4 regions of the Serratia rubidaea genome follow, and region 1 is predicted to be linked to each of the others. Evidence: predicted binding sites of a transcription regulator. Region 1 holds the regulator's gene; each other region holds the start of a gene.

Region 1 (4,275 bases):
CGTACATCACCAGCAGCCACGGCAGCAGCGTATTGCCGTTCGTACGGCTTAATGCGCTGCGGCAGCCGAACCCCCCGAGCAGAAACGCCAGCGTCTGCGGCACGTAACTCAGGCCGATATCGTTCGGAGTGTAGCCCATACTGCCCAGAATAAACGGCGAACCGGTCAGCCAGGCGAAGAAACCGGCTGAGCAGGCGGCGTATACCAGCACGTTGCCGCTGTACAGCGGCGACTTCAGCAGCTGCAGGAAACCGATGCCGGGTGCGGCGCCTTCGTCGGCGCGCGGGCGCGGCTTGTCACGCAGCAGCAGCGTCGGCAGCAGCAACAGCAGCGTGATCGCCAGCAGCACGGCGAAAATGGCGCGCCAGCTCAGATGGTTCAGCAGCCAGGCGCCGACCAGCGGCGCCAGCGCCGGGGAGAGGGCGACCAGCGGCATAATGGTGGCGAACACCTGGTTGGCGCGGCTGCCGGGATAGCGGTCGATGACGATGGCCTGCCAGGTCACCGCGGCGGCGCAGACGCCGACCGCCTGGATAAAGCGCAGCGTCCACAGCTGCAGCGCATTAGTGGCCCACAGCATGCCAAGACAGCCGAGGCCGAACAGCGCCAGGCCAATCAGCAGCACCGGTTTGCGCCCCAGCCGGTCGGACAGCGGGCCCCACAGCAGTTGCGCAAAGGCGAAGCCGGCCAGGAAGATACTCAGGCTGGCGCTGATCGCGCCGGGAGAAATTTGCAGGTCGTGCTGCATCATGCCGAAGGCCGGCAGGTACATATCCGTGGCCAGAAAGCCGAGCATACTCAGGCCGGCCAGATAACACATAAATCCAAAGTTTCGCATAGTCGTTCTCAGTCGTTATTTGTGATGCAGGTTTTCACGCCGCGCAGTGTATCCGGCTGGATCTCTGGTTGTGAAACGGTAATATTTGCATACTGGTTTGAAAAATTTTGCAGGCAAACGCATGTGGTCTGAATATTCTCTGGATGTGGTCGACGCCGTGGCGCGTACCGGCAGTTTCAGCGCGGCGGCGCAGGAGCTGCACCGTGTCCCTTCCGCGGTCAGCTATACCGTGCGCCAGCTGGAGCAGTGGCTGGCGGTGCCGCTGTTTGAGCGGCGCCATCGCGACGTGACGCTGACGCCGGCCGGCGCGCTGTTTGTACAGGAATCGCGCGCTGTTATCAAAAAAATGCTCGACACGCGGCGTCAGTGTCAGCAGGTCGCCAACGGCTGGCGCGGCCAGGTGAAGATCGCCGTCGATCTGATCGTAAAGCCGCAGCGCTGCCGGCAGCTGGTGCTGGATTTTTATCGCCACTTCCCGGACGTTGAACTGCTGCTGCAGCCGGAGGTGTTTAACGGCGTCTGGGATGCGCTGGTGGACGGCCGCGCCGAAATGGCGATCGGCGCCACGCGCGCGGTGCCCACCGGCGGCGGGTTCGCCTTTCGCGATATGGGCTTTATGAACTGGCTGTGCGTGGTCAGCGCCGAGCATCCGCTGGCCGGGCTGAGCGGCGCGCTCAGCGATGAACAGCTGCGCCCCTATCCGGCGCTGCTGCTGGAGGATACCTCGCGCAGCCTGCCCAAACGCGTCACCTGGTCGCTGGATAACCAGCGTCGGCTGGTGGTGCCGGACTGGGTGTCGGCGGTGGATTGCCTGCGCGGCGGCTTATGCGTCGGCATGGCGCCGGCGCACCGGGTGCTGCCGCTGGTGGCGCGTGGTGAGCTGGCGGTGCTGCAGTTACAGGAGCCGTTTCCCCCCAGCGCCTGCTGCCTGACCTGGCAGCAGCCTAACCAGTCGCCGGCCATCGCCTGGCTGCTGGATTATCTGGGGGACAGTGAAACCTTGAATCAGGAGTGGCTGAGTGAGGAGCAGGGGCCGGCGGAGGCGTAAACGCGCCGGCCTGCCGTGCTTAGCGGCGGTAATCGATAAAGGGACCGTCGGCCACGGAACGCCGCTCGATCAGTTTAGGATGCACTTCGATCACCTGCGACTCCTCTCGCTTGCTGATAATACGGTCCAGCAGCATGGTGAAGGCCATTTCACCCAGACGCTCTTTCGGCTGGTGCACCGTGGTCAGGGCCGGGGTGAAGTAGCGCGCGTTGCGCACGTTGTCATAACCGATCACTGAAATATCCTGCGGTACGCGCAGGCCCAGCTCGTCCGCGGCGCAAATGGCGCCCATCGCCATAATATCGCCGCCGCAGAATACCGCCGTCGGGCGGTGCTTTTGCGACAGGATCTGGTGCATCGCCTTATAGCCGGATTCCGGTTCGAAGTCGCCCTGTACGATCCACTCGTTGCGCAACTCAATATTGGCTTCCTGCAGGGCCTTCAGGAAACCCTGATGGCGGCCGCCGCCGGTGTTGCGCGACAGCTGGCCGGGGATGGCGCCGATCTCGCGGTGGCCGCGTTCGATCAGATAGCGGCCCGCCAGATAGCCGCCTTCGAAGGCGTTATCGATAATGGTGTCGGTAAAGTCACTGCGCGCCACGCCCCAGTCCATCACCACCATTGGGATATTGCGGTGGTCTTCCAGCATGCCGAGCAGCTGATCGGGGTATTCGGAACACATCACCAGCAGGCCGTCGACGCGTTTTTGCGCCAGCATCGCCAGATAGGCGCGCTGCTTGTCCAGATTATTGTGCGAGTTGCACAGAATCAGGGTGTAGCCTTTGCTGTAGCAGCTGTTTTCCACCGCCTCAATCACTTCAGCAAAGTAGGGCGCTTCGCTGGAGGTTGCCAGCAGGCCGATGGATTTGGTGTGGTTGACCTTCAGGCTGCGGGCAACCGCGCTCGGCGAATAGTGCAGATCTTTAATGGCTGCCCAGACCGCCGCCTTGGTCTCTTCGGCGACGAAACGGGTCTTATTGATGACGTGGGAAACGGTGGTGGTGGAAACGCCCGCGCGTTTGGCCACATCTTTAATCGTTGCCATGTAAAGATGACTCCTGAACTCACATGTTTGCAGTATGTAAGTATGTTGTTAATCGTTTGCCTGCGTATATCCTGCTCCAAAATCTCGAAAACGTAGTTTTTAGTTTGGAAGTCGTAAGCCGCTTGCTTAGTTCGGAGGGGCGCGTGGCCGGTACGCAGCAGTGAACTGCGAATTTTGGCGTATATTGCGCAAAAGTGGAAGAGCAAATCAGCATTATCCGTCGGGAAAGCGGCGAATATTTTAATCTTGGCCCTTTTTTTGCCGCAACATTATCGGGCGTTGCGCAAAATCAATTGGGGATTGCCGCGAACTGTGGGAAAATAATTTGACCCATTAATACTGTGGGCTTTATGCTGGCGTCGAGAAACAGATAAGGGAGTTTCTGATGGAAACCGAGTTAAAATTGTCACTGTTCACCACCGCCTGCGCGCTGGTGATGATTATTGCCTTTAGTTTTATTGCTGCGCTGAACTGATTGTTCGGCGAAATATAAAAAGGCGCAGTAAACACTGCGCCTTTTCTGTTGGCCAGATAACTGACGATTACGCCAGGTTTTCCGCCACGAATGCCCAGTTAACCAACGCCCAGAAGTTTTCCAGGTAGTTAGGACGCGCATTGCGGTAGTCGATGTAGTAAGCGTGTTCCCACACGTCCACGGTCAGCAGCGGTTTGTCGTCACCGGTCAGCGGGGTAGCCGCGTTGGAGGTGTTGACGATCGCCAGCGAGCCGTCGGCCTTTTTCACCAGCCAGGTCCAGCCGGCGCCGAAGTTGCCGACGGCGGATTTGGTGAACTCTTCTTTGAACTTGGCGAAAGAGCCGAAGGACTGGTTGATGGCGTCAGCCACCGCGCCGGTAGGTTCACCGCCGCCCTGAGGCGACAGGCAGTGCCAGTAGAAGGTGTGGTTCCACACCTGCGCCGCGTTGTTGAACACGCCGCCGGTAGAGGTTTTCACGATCTCTTCCAGGGTTTTGCCTTCGAACTCGCTGCCTTTCACCAGGTTGTTCAGGTTTACCACGTAGGTGTTGTGGTGCTTGCCGTAGTGGTATTCCAGCGTTTCAGCGGAAATGTGCGGTTCGAGAGCGTCTTTGGCGTACGGTAATGCAGGTAATTCAAACGACATTGCTTTCTCCTTATTGATATAGCGCCAGATGCCCATGGCCGCCTGCGGGATGTGGTGGTGCGGGTGACCCCTCAGACGAAACCGTGCTGCTTATACCCGTCATACTTCAGGCTGCAGAGACGTTGGCTGCGTTCAGTCATCCCGCAGTAAGTCCTTCGGGATGCCTTCCCTTGCCGCTGTCCGCCACGCGAATTATTGCGGGTATATCCGGGCATCGAGTTGT
Region 2 (4,275 bases), 1.4 Mb from region 1:
TCTGGAACTCCGCCCGGCGGTGAATATGATCGATCTCCACCAGCTCGACCAGGCCGACCTTCGCCCCTTCGTGCTCGATGATAAAGCGCCGCTCGCTCTGGTCATGGATATGTTTATCGTACAGGTCGGACAGTTCGACAAAGGCCTCATAAGGCTCTTCGAACCAGTAGCGCATTACGCTGGCGTTATTGTCCATTTGATGGACGAAGGTTAAATCATCCCGCTCCAGTGGGCGTAAGCGGACGCTGGCGGAACCAGACATGTGCATTCTCCTATGTGACTGACATACGCGAAAGTATAACGCCGCACCGGGTGGGAGAGGAAAAAAAACGGCGCCGCAGGGCGCCGTTGGAGGATGTGGGCGGGGAGACGCGCTCAGTCGGCGGCGTGTCCCTGCTCCGGCAGGCGTTCGCCGTCCAGCCAGGCGGCGTTGTCGCGCATCGCCAGACGGCCGTCGATAAACCAGCTGACCGCCAGCGGATAGATGGTGTGTTCCTGCGCCAGCACCCGCTCAACCACCTCATCTTCCTCGTCGCCGGGGAAGATAGGCACCTTGGCCTGCAGAATGACCGGCCCGCCGTCGAGCTGTTCGGTAACGAAGTGCACCGAGGTGCCATGTTCATCATCGCCGTTGTCGATCGCCTGGCGGTGGGTGTGCAGACCCGGATATTTCGGCAGCAGAGAAGGGTGGATATTCACCATCCGGCCGGCATAACGCTGGACGAACGGCGCGCTGAGAATGCGCATATAGCCGGCCAGCACCACCAGATCCGGCTGGTACTGGTCGATGGCGTCCGCCAGCGCGTCGTCAAACGCCTGACGGTCGGCAAAGGCTTTGGCATCCAGCGCGTGGGCGGCGATGCCCGCCGCCTCGGCGCGTTGCAGGCCATAGGCCTGCGCCTTGTTGCTGAATACCGCGACGATCTCGGCGGCGATCCGCCCCTGCTGGCAGGCGTCGATCAGCGCCTGGAGATTACTCCCCTGGCCGGAGATCAACACCACAATCTTTTTCATCACTGAATGACCACTTGCTGTTCGTCGGAAGATGCAGTGAGTTTACCGATTTTCCAGGCTTTTTCACCTGCCGCGTTCAGCAGGGCGATGGCGGCTTCCACTTCGCTTTCCGGCAGGGCGATCAGCATGCCGACGCCGCAGTTAAAGGTGCGGTACATTTCGTGGCGGCTGACGTTGCCCGCCTGCTGCAGCCAGTTGAACACCGCCGGCCACTGCCAGCTGGATTCATCAATCACCGCCTGGATGCCTTCCGGCAGCACGCGCGGGATGTTTTCCCAGAAGCCGCCGCCGGTCAGGTGGGCGATGGCGTGCACCTCGCGGTTGGCGATCAGTTCCAGCACCGACTTAACGTAGATTTTGGTCGGCGCCAGCAGGTGATCGGCCAGCGGTTTGCCGTCCAGTTGGGTGGTGGTCGGATCGGTATTGCTGACTTCCAGGATTTTACGCACCAGCGAGTAGCCGTTGGAGTGCGGGCCGGAAGCGCCCAGCGCGATCAGCGCGTCGCCGGCCTGAACCTTGCTGCCGTCGAGGATTTCAGACTTCTCGACCACGCCGACGCAGAAGCCGGCCACGTCGTAGTCGTCGCCGTGGTACATGCCCGGCATTTCAGCGGTTTCGCCGCCTACCAGCGCGCAGCCGGACTGCTTGCAGCCCTCGGCGATGCCGGTGATAACGCTGGCGGCGGTGTCGACGTCCAGCTTGCCGGTGGCGTAGTAGTCCAGGAAGAACAGCGGTTCTGCGCCTTGCACCACCAGGTCGTTGACGCACATGGCCACCAGGTCGATGCCGATGGTGTCGTGACGCTGCAGATCCATGGCCAGACGCAGTTTGGTGCCCACGCCGTCAGTGCCGGAAACCAGCACCGGTTCGCGGTATTTCTGCGGTAACGCGCACAGCGCGCCGAAACCGCCCAACCCTCCCATCACTTCCGGGCGACGGGTCTGTTTTACTACACCTTTAATACGGTCTACCAATGCATTGCCAGCATCGATATCGACACCTGCGTCTTTATAGCTGAGAGAGGTTTTGTCGGTCACTGCGCGATCCCCACGACGGTTTGCGGATTGAAAAACGGGGTTTCCGGCCTTTATCTCCGGAACCCGGCGCGGCAATTCTAACAGTGCAGGCAAACGTTTGCGAGCGGCTTGTGAGGCCGATCTACATTTTCATCCCTATACTGATAATCATACTTTTGTTGATCCCGATCGGGCTATTGTAGGTGGCGCAGGGGGGAAAAGGCGGTATAATCCCGCGATTTTTTTGGCCGTCAACCACCTTAATAGGAGAAAAATGATGAAGATCGTTGAGGTGAAACACCCGCTGGTAAAACACAAGCTTGGCCTGATGCGCGATCACGAAATCAGCACCAAACGCTTTCGTGAGCTGGCTTCAGAAGTGGGTAGTCTGTTGACCTATGAAGCGACCGCCGATCTGGCTACCGAGACGGTGACGATTGAAGGCTGGTGCGGGCCGGTTGAAGTTGAACAGATTAAAGGGAAAAAGATTACCGTCGTGCCAATTCTGCGCGCCGGCCTCGGCATGATGGAAGGGGTGCTGGAGCACGTGCCTAGCGCGCGTATCAGCGTGGTCGGCGTTTATCGCGACGAAGAAACCCTGGAGCCGGTGCCGTATTTCCAGAAGCTGGTGTCCAATATTGAAGAGCGCATGGCGCTGGTGGTTGACCCGATGCTGGCGACCGGCGGTTCGATGATCGCCACGATCGACCTGCTGAAGAAAGCCGGCTGCAGCAGCATCAAGGTGCTGGTCCTGGTGGCGGCGCCGGAAGGGATCAAGGCGTTGGAAAAAGCGCACCCTGACGTTGAGCTGTATACCGCGTCCATCGATCAGTGCCTGAATGAGCACGGTTACATCGTACCGGGTCTGGGCGACGCCGGTGACAAGATATTTGGTACCAAGTAACTGATTAGCCGACTTAGCGAGTCGGCTTTTTTATGCGCCCAGTCCTGCACGCGACGCCGTTGCCGTGCGGGCCATTGCGCATAGAACGCTGGGCTTGCATCACGTATAACGACCAAGAGGAACCCCCATGACCCGTCGCGCCATTGGCGTCAGCGAGCGACCGCCGCTGCTGCAGACCATTCCGCTCAGCCTCCAGCATCTGTTCGCCATGTTTGGCGCCACCGTGCTGGTGCCTATTTTATTTAACATCAACCCGGCGACGGTGCTGCTGTTTAACGGCGTCGGCACGCTGCTGTACCTGTTTATCTGTAAAGGCAAGATCCCGGCCTATCTGGGCTCCAGCTTTGCCTTTATTTCGCCGGTGCTGCTGCTGTTGCCGCTGGGCTATGAGCTGGCGCTCGGCGGCTTTATCGTCTGCGGCCTGCTGTTTTGTCTGGTGGCGCTGATCGTCAAGAAAGCCGGCACCGGCTGGCTGGACGTGATGTTCCCGCCGGCGGCGATGGGGGCGATCGTGGCGGTGATCGGCCTGGAGCTGGCGGGCGTGGCGGCCAATATGGCGGGGCTGCTGCCGGCTGACGGCGCGGCGGTGGACGGCACCACCATCACCATTGCGCTGGTGACGCTGGGCGTCACCATCCTCGGCTCGGTGCTGTTCCGCGGTTTTCTGGCGATTATCCCGATTCTGATCGGCGTGCTGGTCGGCTATGCGCTGTCGTTCTTTATGGGCGTGGTCGATCTGACGCCGATTCGCGAAGCGCACTGGTTCGCGCTGCCCACCTTCTATACGCCGCGTTTTGAGTGGTTCGCCATTTTCACCATTCTGCCGGCGGCGCTGGTGGTGATTGCCGAACACGTGGGGCATCTGGTGGTCACCGCCAATATCGTTAAAAAGGATCTGATCCGCGAGCCGGGCCTGCACCGTTCGATGTTCGCCAACGGTATTTCCACGGTGATTTCCGGCTTCTTCGGCTCGACGCCGAACACCACCTACGGCGAGAACATCGGCGTGATGGCGATTACCAAGGTCTACAGCACCTGGGTGATCGGCGGCGCGGCGATTCTGGCGATCCTGCTCTCCTGCGTCGGTAAGCTGGCGGCGGCGATTCAGGCGGTGCCGGTGCCGGTGATGGGCGGCGTCTCGCTGCTGCTGTACGGGGTGATCGGCGCATCGGGCATCCGCGTGCTGATTGATTCAAAGGTGGATTACAACAAGGCGCAGAACCTGATCCTCACCGCGGTGATCCTGATTATCGGCGTCAGCGGCGCCAAGGTGCATATCGGTGCGGCGGAGCTGAAGGGCATGGCGCTGGCGACCATCGTCGGCATCGGTCTGAGCCTGCT
Region 3 (4,275 bases), 330 kb from region 1:
GCGGTAGGCGCCGCTGGCGCGGAAGTCGCTCAGCGGGGTGAAATCCAGCGTCAGCGCCTGCGCCGCCCGCTCCACGCTGTTGTGCTCCCAGCGTGCGCCAAGCAGCGCCCGTTCGCAGGCTGCGGCCCGTTTCGGCGTGGCGGCCATGCCGCCGAAGGCGATGCGCGCCGTCCGCACCCTGCCGTCTTCAATCTGCAGGTTAAAGGCGCCGCACACCGCGGAGATATCATCTTCCAGCCGCTTCGAGACCTTCCAGACGCGCAGATCCGCCGGGAACGACGCCGGCAGCTGGATGCTTTCGATAAACTCCCCCGGCTGCAGCGCCGTCTGCCGGTAACCGAGGAAGAAATCGTCCAGCGGCAGATCGCGCCGCTGCGCGCCGCGGCGCAGCGTCAGCACCGCATTCAGCGCCAGCAGCAGCGGCGCGCCGTCGCCGATCGGCGAGGCGTTGGCGATATTGCCGCCCAGCGTGCCCTGATTGCGGATTTGCTGCGAGGCGAAACGCTGCAGCAGCGCCCCCAGCGCCGGGTGTTCCTCCGCCAGCGCCCGGTAGAGTTCGCTCAGCGTAACGCCGGCGCCGATGCGCAGCCGCTCGCCCCGTTCAATCTGTCGCAGTTCGGCAAGCTGGCCGATGGCGATGATCAGCGGCAGATCCTGGTGGCGCTGCGTCACCTCCAGCGCCAGATCGGTGCCGCCGGCCAGCAGTTTCGCCTGCGGATACTGCTGATAGCACTGCGCCAGCTGGTCCAGCGTCTGCGGCATCAGGCAGCGTTTGCCGCCGCAGACCGTCTCCGCGGCGGCGGGGATCTGCCGCAGACGCGCCAGCGTTGCTGCCTGACGGGCGTCGAACTGGTCCGGCGCGCTGGTCGTACAGGCCTGCTGCGCCGCCGCCATAATCGGCCGGTAGCCGGTGCAGCGGCACAGGTTGCCCGCCAGCGCCTGCAGGGCCTGCTCGCGCCGGTAGCCGTCGCTGTTCTTTTGCAGACAGAACAGCGACATCACAAACCCCGGCGTACAAAAGCCGCACTGCGAGCCGTGGCAGTCCACCATCGCCTGCTGCACCGCGTGCAGCTGTCCCTTCTCGCGCAGATCCTCAACGGTCAGCAGCTGTTTGCCGTGCAGCGCGCTGACAAAGGTCAGACAGGCGTTGACGCTGCGGTAGCGCAGCCGCTCGCCGTCGGCCTCCGCCAGCACCACGGTGCACGCCCCGCAGTCGCCGGAGGCGCAGCCCTCTTTGGTGCCGCAGCGCCGCAGATGGCGGCGCAGATACTGCAGCACCGTGGTATTCGGATCGAGCCGTTCGCTTTTCAGCGTGTCGTTCAGCAGAAACTGGATCATGCCGCCTCCTGCCGCTGCGGCGCCTGAAACACCACCTTGCCGTCCACATAGGTGCGATACAGGTTGCGATCGTCGCCAAGCGTCATCAGCATAAACAGCACTTCATCCAGCGTGCGGCTGTTGGCATAGCGCAGCTGCTGCAGCGGCGACACCGCCGGATCAAGCACCACGAAATCCGCCTCTTTGCCGACGTCAAAGTTGCCGATATGGTCGTCCAGCGCCAACGCGCGCGCGCCGCCCAGCGTGGCGTGATAGAAGGCTTCGCCGGCCGCCAGTTTGTAATCCTGCAACTGCGCCACCTTGTAGGCTTCGCCCAGCGTCTGCAGCATATTAAAGGTGGTGCCGGCCCCGACGTCGCTGCCGATGCCGAGTCGGACCCGCCGCCGCCAGGCCTGCTGCAGCTTAAACAGCCCGCTGCCGAGGAACAGGTTGGACGTCGGGCAGAAGGCGATCGACGAACGGGTATCGCACAGGCACTGCCACTCTGCGTCTTCCAGGTGCAGGCAGTGGGCGAAGACGCTTTTCTCGCCGGTCAGCCCGTAATGGTGGTAAACATCCAGATAGTTGCGATGCTGCGGAAACAGTTCTTTTACCCAGGCCACTTCATCGCGGTTCTCGCTCAGGTGGGTATGCAGCCAGACGTCGGGAAACTCCTGGCGCAGGCGCTGCACCTGCGCCAGCAGCTGCGGGGAACAGGTGGGCGCGAAACGCGGCGTCAGGGCATAGCCCAGCCGCTGCCTGCCGTGCCAGCGGCGGATCAGCGCCCGGGTTTGCCGGTAGCTCTGTTCCGGCGTTTCCAGCAGCCCCTCAGGCGCATGGCGATCCATCATCACCTTGCCGGCAATCAGCCGCATATTCAGCGCCGCCGCCTGACTGAACAGCGCGTCGACCGACTGCGGATGCACGGTGGCGAACACCAGCGCCGTGGTGGTGCCGTTGCTTAACAGCTGCTGCAGGAAGAATGCGGAGATATTCTCGGCATGCTCGGCGTCGCTAAAACGTCCCTCGACCGGGAAGGTATAGCGCTGCAGCCAGCCCAGCAGCTGGTCGCCGTAGGCGCCGATCATTTCAGTTTGCGGGTAATGAATGTGGCAGTCGACAAACCCCGGCACCACCAGTTTATCGCGATAATCCGTCACCGCCGTGCCGGCCGGCAGCAGCGCTGCGCCCTGCTGCCACTCGCCGAACCACGCGATGCGCCCCTGATTCAGCAGCAGCAGGCCGTCCGGCCGGTGCCGCAGCTGGGGGGCGAGTTGATCCGGCTGTTCCACGCAGGCGGCGATATCGAAAAAATTGCCACGAATGGCGTGGGTAAATTGCATGCTCATAATGCCGTTCCTATTTTTCTGGCGCGCACGGCGCAACCGGCGGCAAAAGTATTTCACCGGTTAATACATGGCGCATTTATCATCAATTACAGGCGATAAATTAAAGATAGCAATCGCCATGCCAGCATGCCGAAAATAGAATAAAAGCATATAAAACAATCAATTAAATTAACTCCAATGCTGCATGAAAAAACGGTCTAAATATCACCCGCCCAGGCAAACGGTTGCGGTTAAATAGCAACCGTTTGCCTTTATTTGTTAAATATTGCTCTGCACCATTGTTGCGCAACCATTATTCTCACCGTGCGGCCAGCGGCTCCGGGTATTGTCATTTATCCGACGCGTTAACGTTTCTGCTCAGTCAACCGCGATTCACACCGTGCTGCACCATCAGCAGGCAGAGGCCAAAACGTTGGCGCAGGCAGGCTCCCCGTGCGCTTGTCCATCGGCAATCCTGCGCGCGAATTTACGGTAATTCTCAAAAGATGCCTTCATTTTATTAACCACTTTTTAACAATGGCGCATTGCGCTATGCTCACCCTCTTGTCTGTACCAATGTCTACGCCACTGGGTTGTCGTTATGCCGAATCACCGCAGTTCTACTCAGGATGCTCTGCCATGAGCGCTTTTTCACGCGTCGGCGCACTGCCGCTGCTGGTGGCGGGCGCATTTTTTATGGAGAACCTCGACGGTACGGTGATTGTCACCGCGCTGCCGCAGATGGCGACCGCGTTCGGCGTACAACCGGTGGATATGAATATCGGCATTGTCGCCTATATCCTCACCCTGACGGTGTTTATCCCCGCCAGCGGCTGGATCGCCAACCGCTTTGGCGCGCGCCGCGTCTTTTCGGCGGCGATTGTCATCTTTACGCTGGCCTCGGTGCTGTGCGCGCTGAGCGCGGACCTGATTACCTTTACCGCCGCCCGTATCCTGCAGGGCTTCGGCGGTGCGCTGATGGTGCCGGTGGGCCGGCTGGCGGTGCTGCGCAACACCGACAAAAGCGGTTTGATTAAAGCTATCGCCACCATTACCTGGCCCGGACTGGTGGCGCCGATCCTCGGGCCGCCGGTCGGCGGCTTTATTACCACCTACGCCTCGTGGCACTGGATCTTTATCCTCAACCTGCCGCTGGGACTGCTGGCGCTGCCGCTGGCCTGGCGGCTGATCCCGGATGAGGCGCAGCAGACGCGCGCGCCGTTTGACGGCCTGGGATTTGTGCTGACCGGCATTGCCTGCTTTGGCCTGATGTTCGGCCTGGATCTGATCAACCATCCGCAGCTGTCCTGGCTGGTGCCGCTGCTGTGCATCGCCGCCAGCCTGGCGGTCGGCGCGCTGGCGGTGCGCCACGCCAAACGACACGCCGCCCCGCTGATCAATCTGTGGGCGATGCGGGTAAAAAGTTACGCCGTCACGATTTGGGGCGGCACGCTGTTCCGGCTGGCGATCGGCGCGGTGCCCTTCCTGCTGCCGCTGCTGTTCCAGATCGGCTTCGGCCTGAGCGCCTTTGAGGCCGGCCTGCTGGTGCTGGCGGTGTTTGCCGGTAATCTGGCGATGAAGCCCTTTACCTCCGCCATTTTGTACCGCTTCAATTTCCGCACCACCCTGA
Region 4 (4,275 bases), 2.3 Mb from region 1:
GGCGGCGCGCGTCGCCTTGCCGGTGAGATCGCCCTGGGCGAGGTTGGCGCCGAAATCTTCCAGCAGCAACTGATGGTCTTTGATTTGCCCCTGTATCAGCGCCTGTGAGGCGGGAATGTCGTTCAGGGTCAGCGAACCGGCGCTGAACTGGAAGCGGTTGTTATTGCCCAGCAGTTCGCCGGGCTGAGGCCGCCATGGCGTTATCCCGGCGTTGACGCGCTGCGCGTTGAGCCGCCAGTCGGCGTCGCCGGCGTGCACGGCCATATTGCTCAGCTGCAGCACGTCTGCCTGGAGCGGCAGCGCCGCAGCGTCAGGCTGCACATTGAGCGTGCCGTCGCGCAGCGTCACGCTGTGGAAGTAGCGCGGGTTAGTGATCTGCCGCAGGCTGAGGCCGAGATCGACGCGCTTGGCCGCCAATGCCTGCGGCTGGTTGGCGCGCGCCAGCGTGACCTCTTCCAGGCTGACCTGCGTTGGGTTATCCCAGGAGTGGGTGATTTTGCCAAGAGAGAGGCGGTAGTCGCCGCGCTCGCTCACCCAGTCGCCGATCTGGCCGGCGGCCCAGCGGCTCTGCCCGACCAGATACAGCAATACGATGATGATTGCCGCCGCCACCAGCAGCCATAGCAACAGTTTCCCGATAAATTTCATCGCCTGCCCACCCCAGCGCTCAAAAAAGATACCCCGTTTATGCCGTAATTGGCCGGCTATCTCAAGGGTAATGGTCTGAGTGGCAATAAAAAACGGCCGCAGGCGGCCGTTTTAGACGATAAGCGTGGGCTATGCGGCCCGACGGCAGGATTATTCCTTCTCTTGCGGGAACACCAGGTTCAGTACGATGGCGGTGATCCCGCCGGCGGCGATGCCGGAGGAGAGCAGGGTTTTCAGCCAGTCTGGGGCGAACTGCAAAATCAGCGGCTGCTGGGAAACGCCCATACCGACCGCCAGCGACAGCGCCATAATCATGATGGCGCGGCGATTAAGCTTCTCACGCGAGACGATGCGCACGCCGGACGCGGCGATGGTGCCGAACATCACGATGGTGGCGCCGCCCAGTACCGGCTCGGGAATATGCTGCACAAAGCCGGCGACCGCCGGGAACAGGCCCAGCGCGATCAGCATCAGCGCCACCACAAAGCCGACGTAGCGGCTGGCGACGCCGGTCAGCTGGATCACGCCGTTGTTCTGGCCGAAGCAGGAGTTCGGGAAGGTGTTGAAGACCGCCGACAGCATGGAGTTCAAACCGTTGGCCAGCACGCCGCCCTTCAGGCGTTTCATATACAGCGGGCCGCGCACCGGCTGCTCGGAGACGTCAGAGGTGGCGGTGATGTCGCCGATGGTTTCCAGCGAGGTGACCATAAAGATCAGCATCAGCGGCAGCAGCAGATTCCAGTCGAAGCCCAGCCCGTAATACAGCGGGGTAGGGATGGTGATGGGCGCGGCGTTGCTGACGGGCTGGCTGGCGGGCAGCATATCGAGCGCCCAGGCCAGCAGATAGCCGACCGCCATGGCGATCACCAGCGAAGCGACGCGCAGATAGGGATTGCGCTGACGATTGAGCAGAATGATCACCGCCAGCACCGCGCCGGCCAGCAGCAGATTTTTGGGCGCGCCGAAGGTGTGATCGTTCATGGCGGCGTAGCCGCCGCCGATGGAGGTCAGGCCGACCTGAATCAGCGACAGGCCGATGATCATCACCACAATGCCTGAAACCAGCGGCGTAATAATGCGGCGCGCCAGGTGCAGGACGCGCGACAGCAGAATCTCGGTGCAGGAGGCGACCATCAGGGTGCCGAACAGCGCCGCCATCATGGTCGGCACGTCTGCGCCGCCGTTTTTCAGCGCCATGCCGCCCATAATCAGCGGCGATACGAAGTTAAAGCTGGTGCCCTGAATCGACAGCAGGCCGGAGCCGACCGGACCCCAGGTCTTGATTTGTAAAATGGAGGCCAGACCGGAGGCGAACAGCGACATGCTGATAATGTGCTGAGTATCCTGCGCCGGCAGCCCTAATGCCTGGCAGATCAGCAGCGCCGGCGTGATCACGGCCACGAACATCGCCAGCAGGTGCTGGCCGGCGGCAAACAGCGTTTGCGGCAGCGGCGGGCGGTCTTCCAGACGGTAGATCAGTTCACTTTTGGGCGAGGCGGCGGAGGCGTTTTGCGCGGGTTCAAGCTCGGCGGATTGCATGGTCATGGTGTGGCACTTTTCCGAAACGGCAAAGCAGGCATTTTAATCGTCTGGGCACTAAAAGCAAACGGTTGCTCTTTGCTTTTCTTCCCCTATTATTTTTATTAATGTCGCATTTTCATGCATTTTTTCTTGTCTTCTCAGCGTTTTTTCCTTCTAATCCTGCATTCATCAAGTTTAAAAAACTCAGTGGTTTTATATAACTTATTAATAAAATTGGATTTTTCCCCTCACACGGAGTACCTAGATGTTTCATCTTGATACTTATGGCACGTTGGTTGCCGCAACTCTGGTTTTGCTCCTTGGGGGCAAGTGCGTTAGAAGCATTCCTCTGCTCAAAAAATACACCATTCCCGCCCCCGTCGCCGGTGGTTTACTGGTTGCGCTGTTATTGCTGATTTTAAAACAGACCGTTAACTGGGAAATCAGCTTCGATATGTCGCTGAAAGATCCGCTGATGCTGGCCTTCTTCGCCACTATCGGCCTTAATGCCAACTTGGCGCGGCTGCGCGCCGGCGGTAAGGCGCTGGTTATCTTCCTGTTTGTGGTGCTGGGGCTGCTGGTGGTGCAGAACGCCATCGGCATCGGTATGGCGAAGATGCTGGGGATGGACCCGCTGATGGGCCTGATCGCCGGTTCGATCACCCTGTCGGGCGGCCACGGCACCGGCGCCGCCTGGAGTAAACTGTTTATCGAGCGTTACGGCTTTGAAAACGCCACCGAAGTGGCGATGGCCTGCGCCACCTTCGGCCTGGTGCTGGGCGGCCTGATTGGCGGCCCGGTAGCGCGCCATCTGGTTAAACGTTCCACCCCGGAAGGTTCGCCGGATGACAGCGTCCAGCCGAGCGGCTTTGAGAAGCCGGAGAGCGGCCGCCTGATCACATCCTTGGTGATGATTGAAACCATCGCGATGATCGCCATCTGCCTCAGCCTTGGCCAGCTGATTGCCGGCCTGCTGAGCGGCACGGTGTTCGAGCTGCCTAACTTCGTCTGCGTACTGTTTGTCGGGGTGATCCTCAGCAATACGCTGGCATTTACCGGCTTTTATACCGTGTTTGAACGTGCGGTATCGGTGCTGGGCAACGTCAGTCTGTCGCTGTTCCTGGCGATGGCGCTGATGAGCCTGCGCCTGTGGGAGCTGGCGTCGCTGGCGCTGCCGATGCTGGCGATCCTGGCGGTGCAGACGCTGGTGATGGCGCTGTACGCGATTTTCGTCACCTACCGGGTGATGGGCAAAAACTATGACGCGGCGGTGCTGGCTGCCGGGCACTGCGGCTTCGGGATGGGCGCTACGCCGACCGCGATCGCCAATATGCAGGCGATTACCGATCGCTTTGGCCCGTCGCATCTGGCGTTTCTGGTGGTGCCGATGGTTGGGGCGTTCTTTATCGATATCGCCAACGCCATCATTATTAAGCTGTATCTGCTGCTGCCGGTCTTCCCGGCGATTGGCTGAGTCAGGCGGGGGATGTTACCCCGCAGGACGGCAAAAGGGCGCCTTATCGGCGCCCTTTTTTATGCGTTGGAGTAGCGGGCTTTTTCCGGCAGCCAGCGCTCGATCAGCGCCTGAGCATGGTCGGGATAGTGCTGGTGGATATGGCGCGCAACCCGCTGGACTTCCGGGATCATCGCCTGGTCGCGCAGCAGATCGGCGACTTTGAATTCGGCACTGCCGGTCTGCCGGGTGCCCAACAGCTCGCCGGGGCCGCGGATTTCCAGATCGCGCTGGGCAATCACGAAGCCGTCGTTGCTGTCGCGCAGCACCTGCAGGCGTTTTTGCGCGGTTTTACTCAGCGGCGTTTTGTACAACAGCACGCAGTGCGAGGCGACCGCGCCGCGGCCTACGCGGCCACGCAGCTGGTGCAGCTGCGCCAGACCCAGCCGCTCCGGGTTTTCAATAATCATCAGGCTGGCGTTCGGCACGTCGACGCCGACCTCGATCACCGTGGTGGCGACCAGCAGCTGCAGTTCGCCCTGCTTGAAGGCCTGCATCACCGCCTGTTTTTCCTGTGCTTTCATCCGGCCGTGCACCAGCGCTACCTTCAGCTCCGGCAGCGCCGTCTTCAGTTCTTCCCAGGTGGCTTCCGC

Evidence for each region. The regulator PurR, encoded in region 1, represses purine synthesis genes. The targets are predictions, from matches to a motif close to CANGCAAACGTTTGCNTG.
Region 2: a site for PurR is predicted at 2,138-2,155, ahead of purM (phosphoribosylformylglycinamidine cyclo-ligase). Genes of this name have one in related genera too.
Region 3: a site for PurR is predicted at 2,880-2,897, ahead of guaD (guanine deaminase). Genes of this name have one in related genera too.
Region 4: a site for PurR is predicted at 2,248-2,265, ahead of I6G83_RS06640 (nucleobase:cation symporter-2 family protein). Genes of this name have one in related genera too.

Annotation. Positions count from the first base shown of each region.
Region 1 is NZ_CP065640.1:3,738,742-3,743,016, forward strand. It holds gene punC (purine nucleoside transporter PunC) at 1-838, opposite strand, end outside; gene punR (DNA-binding transcriptional activator PunR) at 960-1,886, shown strand; gene purR (HTH-type transcriptional repressor PurR) at 1,906-2,931, opposite strand; gene cydH (cytochrome bd-I oxidase subunit CydH) at 3,317-3,406, shown strand; gene sodB (superoxide dismutase [Fe]) at 3,474-4,052, opposite strand.
Region 2 is NZ_CP065640.1:118,794-123,068, reverse strand. It holds gene speG (spermidine N1-acetyltransferase) at 1-262, opposite strand, end outside; gene purN (phosphoribosylglycinamide formyltransferase) at 376-1,014, opposite strand; gene purM (phosphoribosylformylglycinamidine cyclo-ligase) at 1,014-2,051, opposite strand; gene upp (uracil phosphoribosyltransferase) at 2,308-2,934, shown strand; gene uraA (uracil permease) at 3,062-4,275, shown strand, end outside.
Region 3 is NZ_CP065640.1:4,067,691-4,071,965, forward strand. It holds gene xdhA (xanthine dehydrogenase small subunit) at 1-1,338, opposite strand, end outside; gene guaD (guanine deaminase) at 1,335-2,666, opposite strand; gene I6G83_RS19130 (MFS transporter) at 3,285-4,275, shown strand, end outside.
Region 4 is NZ_CP065640.1:1,423,772-1,428,046, reverse strand. It holds gene I6G83_RS06645 (AsmA family protein) at 1-648, opposite strand, end outside; gene I6G83_RS06640 (nucleobase:cation symporter-2 family protein) at 799-2,193, opposite strand; gene gltS (sodium/glutamate symporter) at 2,435-3,643, shown strand; gene recG (ATP-dependent DNA helicase RecG) at 3,703-4,275, opposite strand, start outside.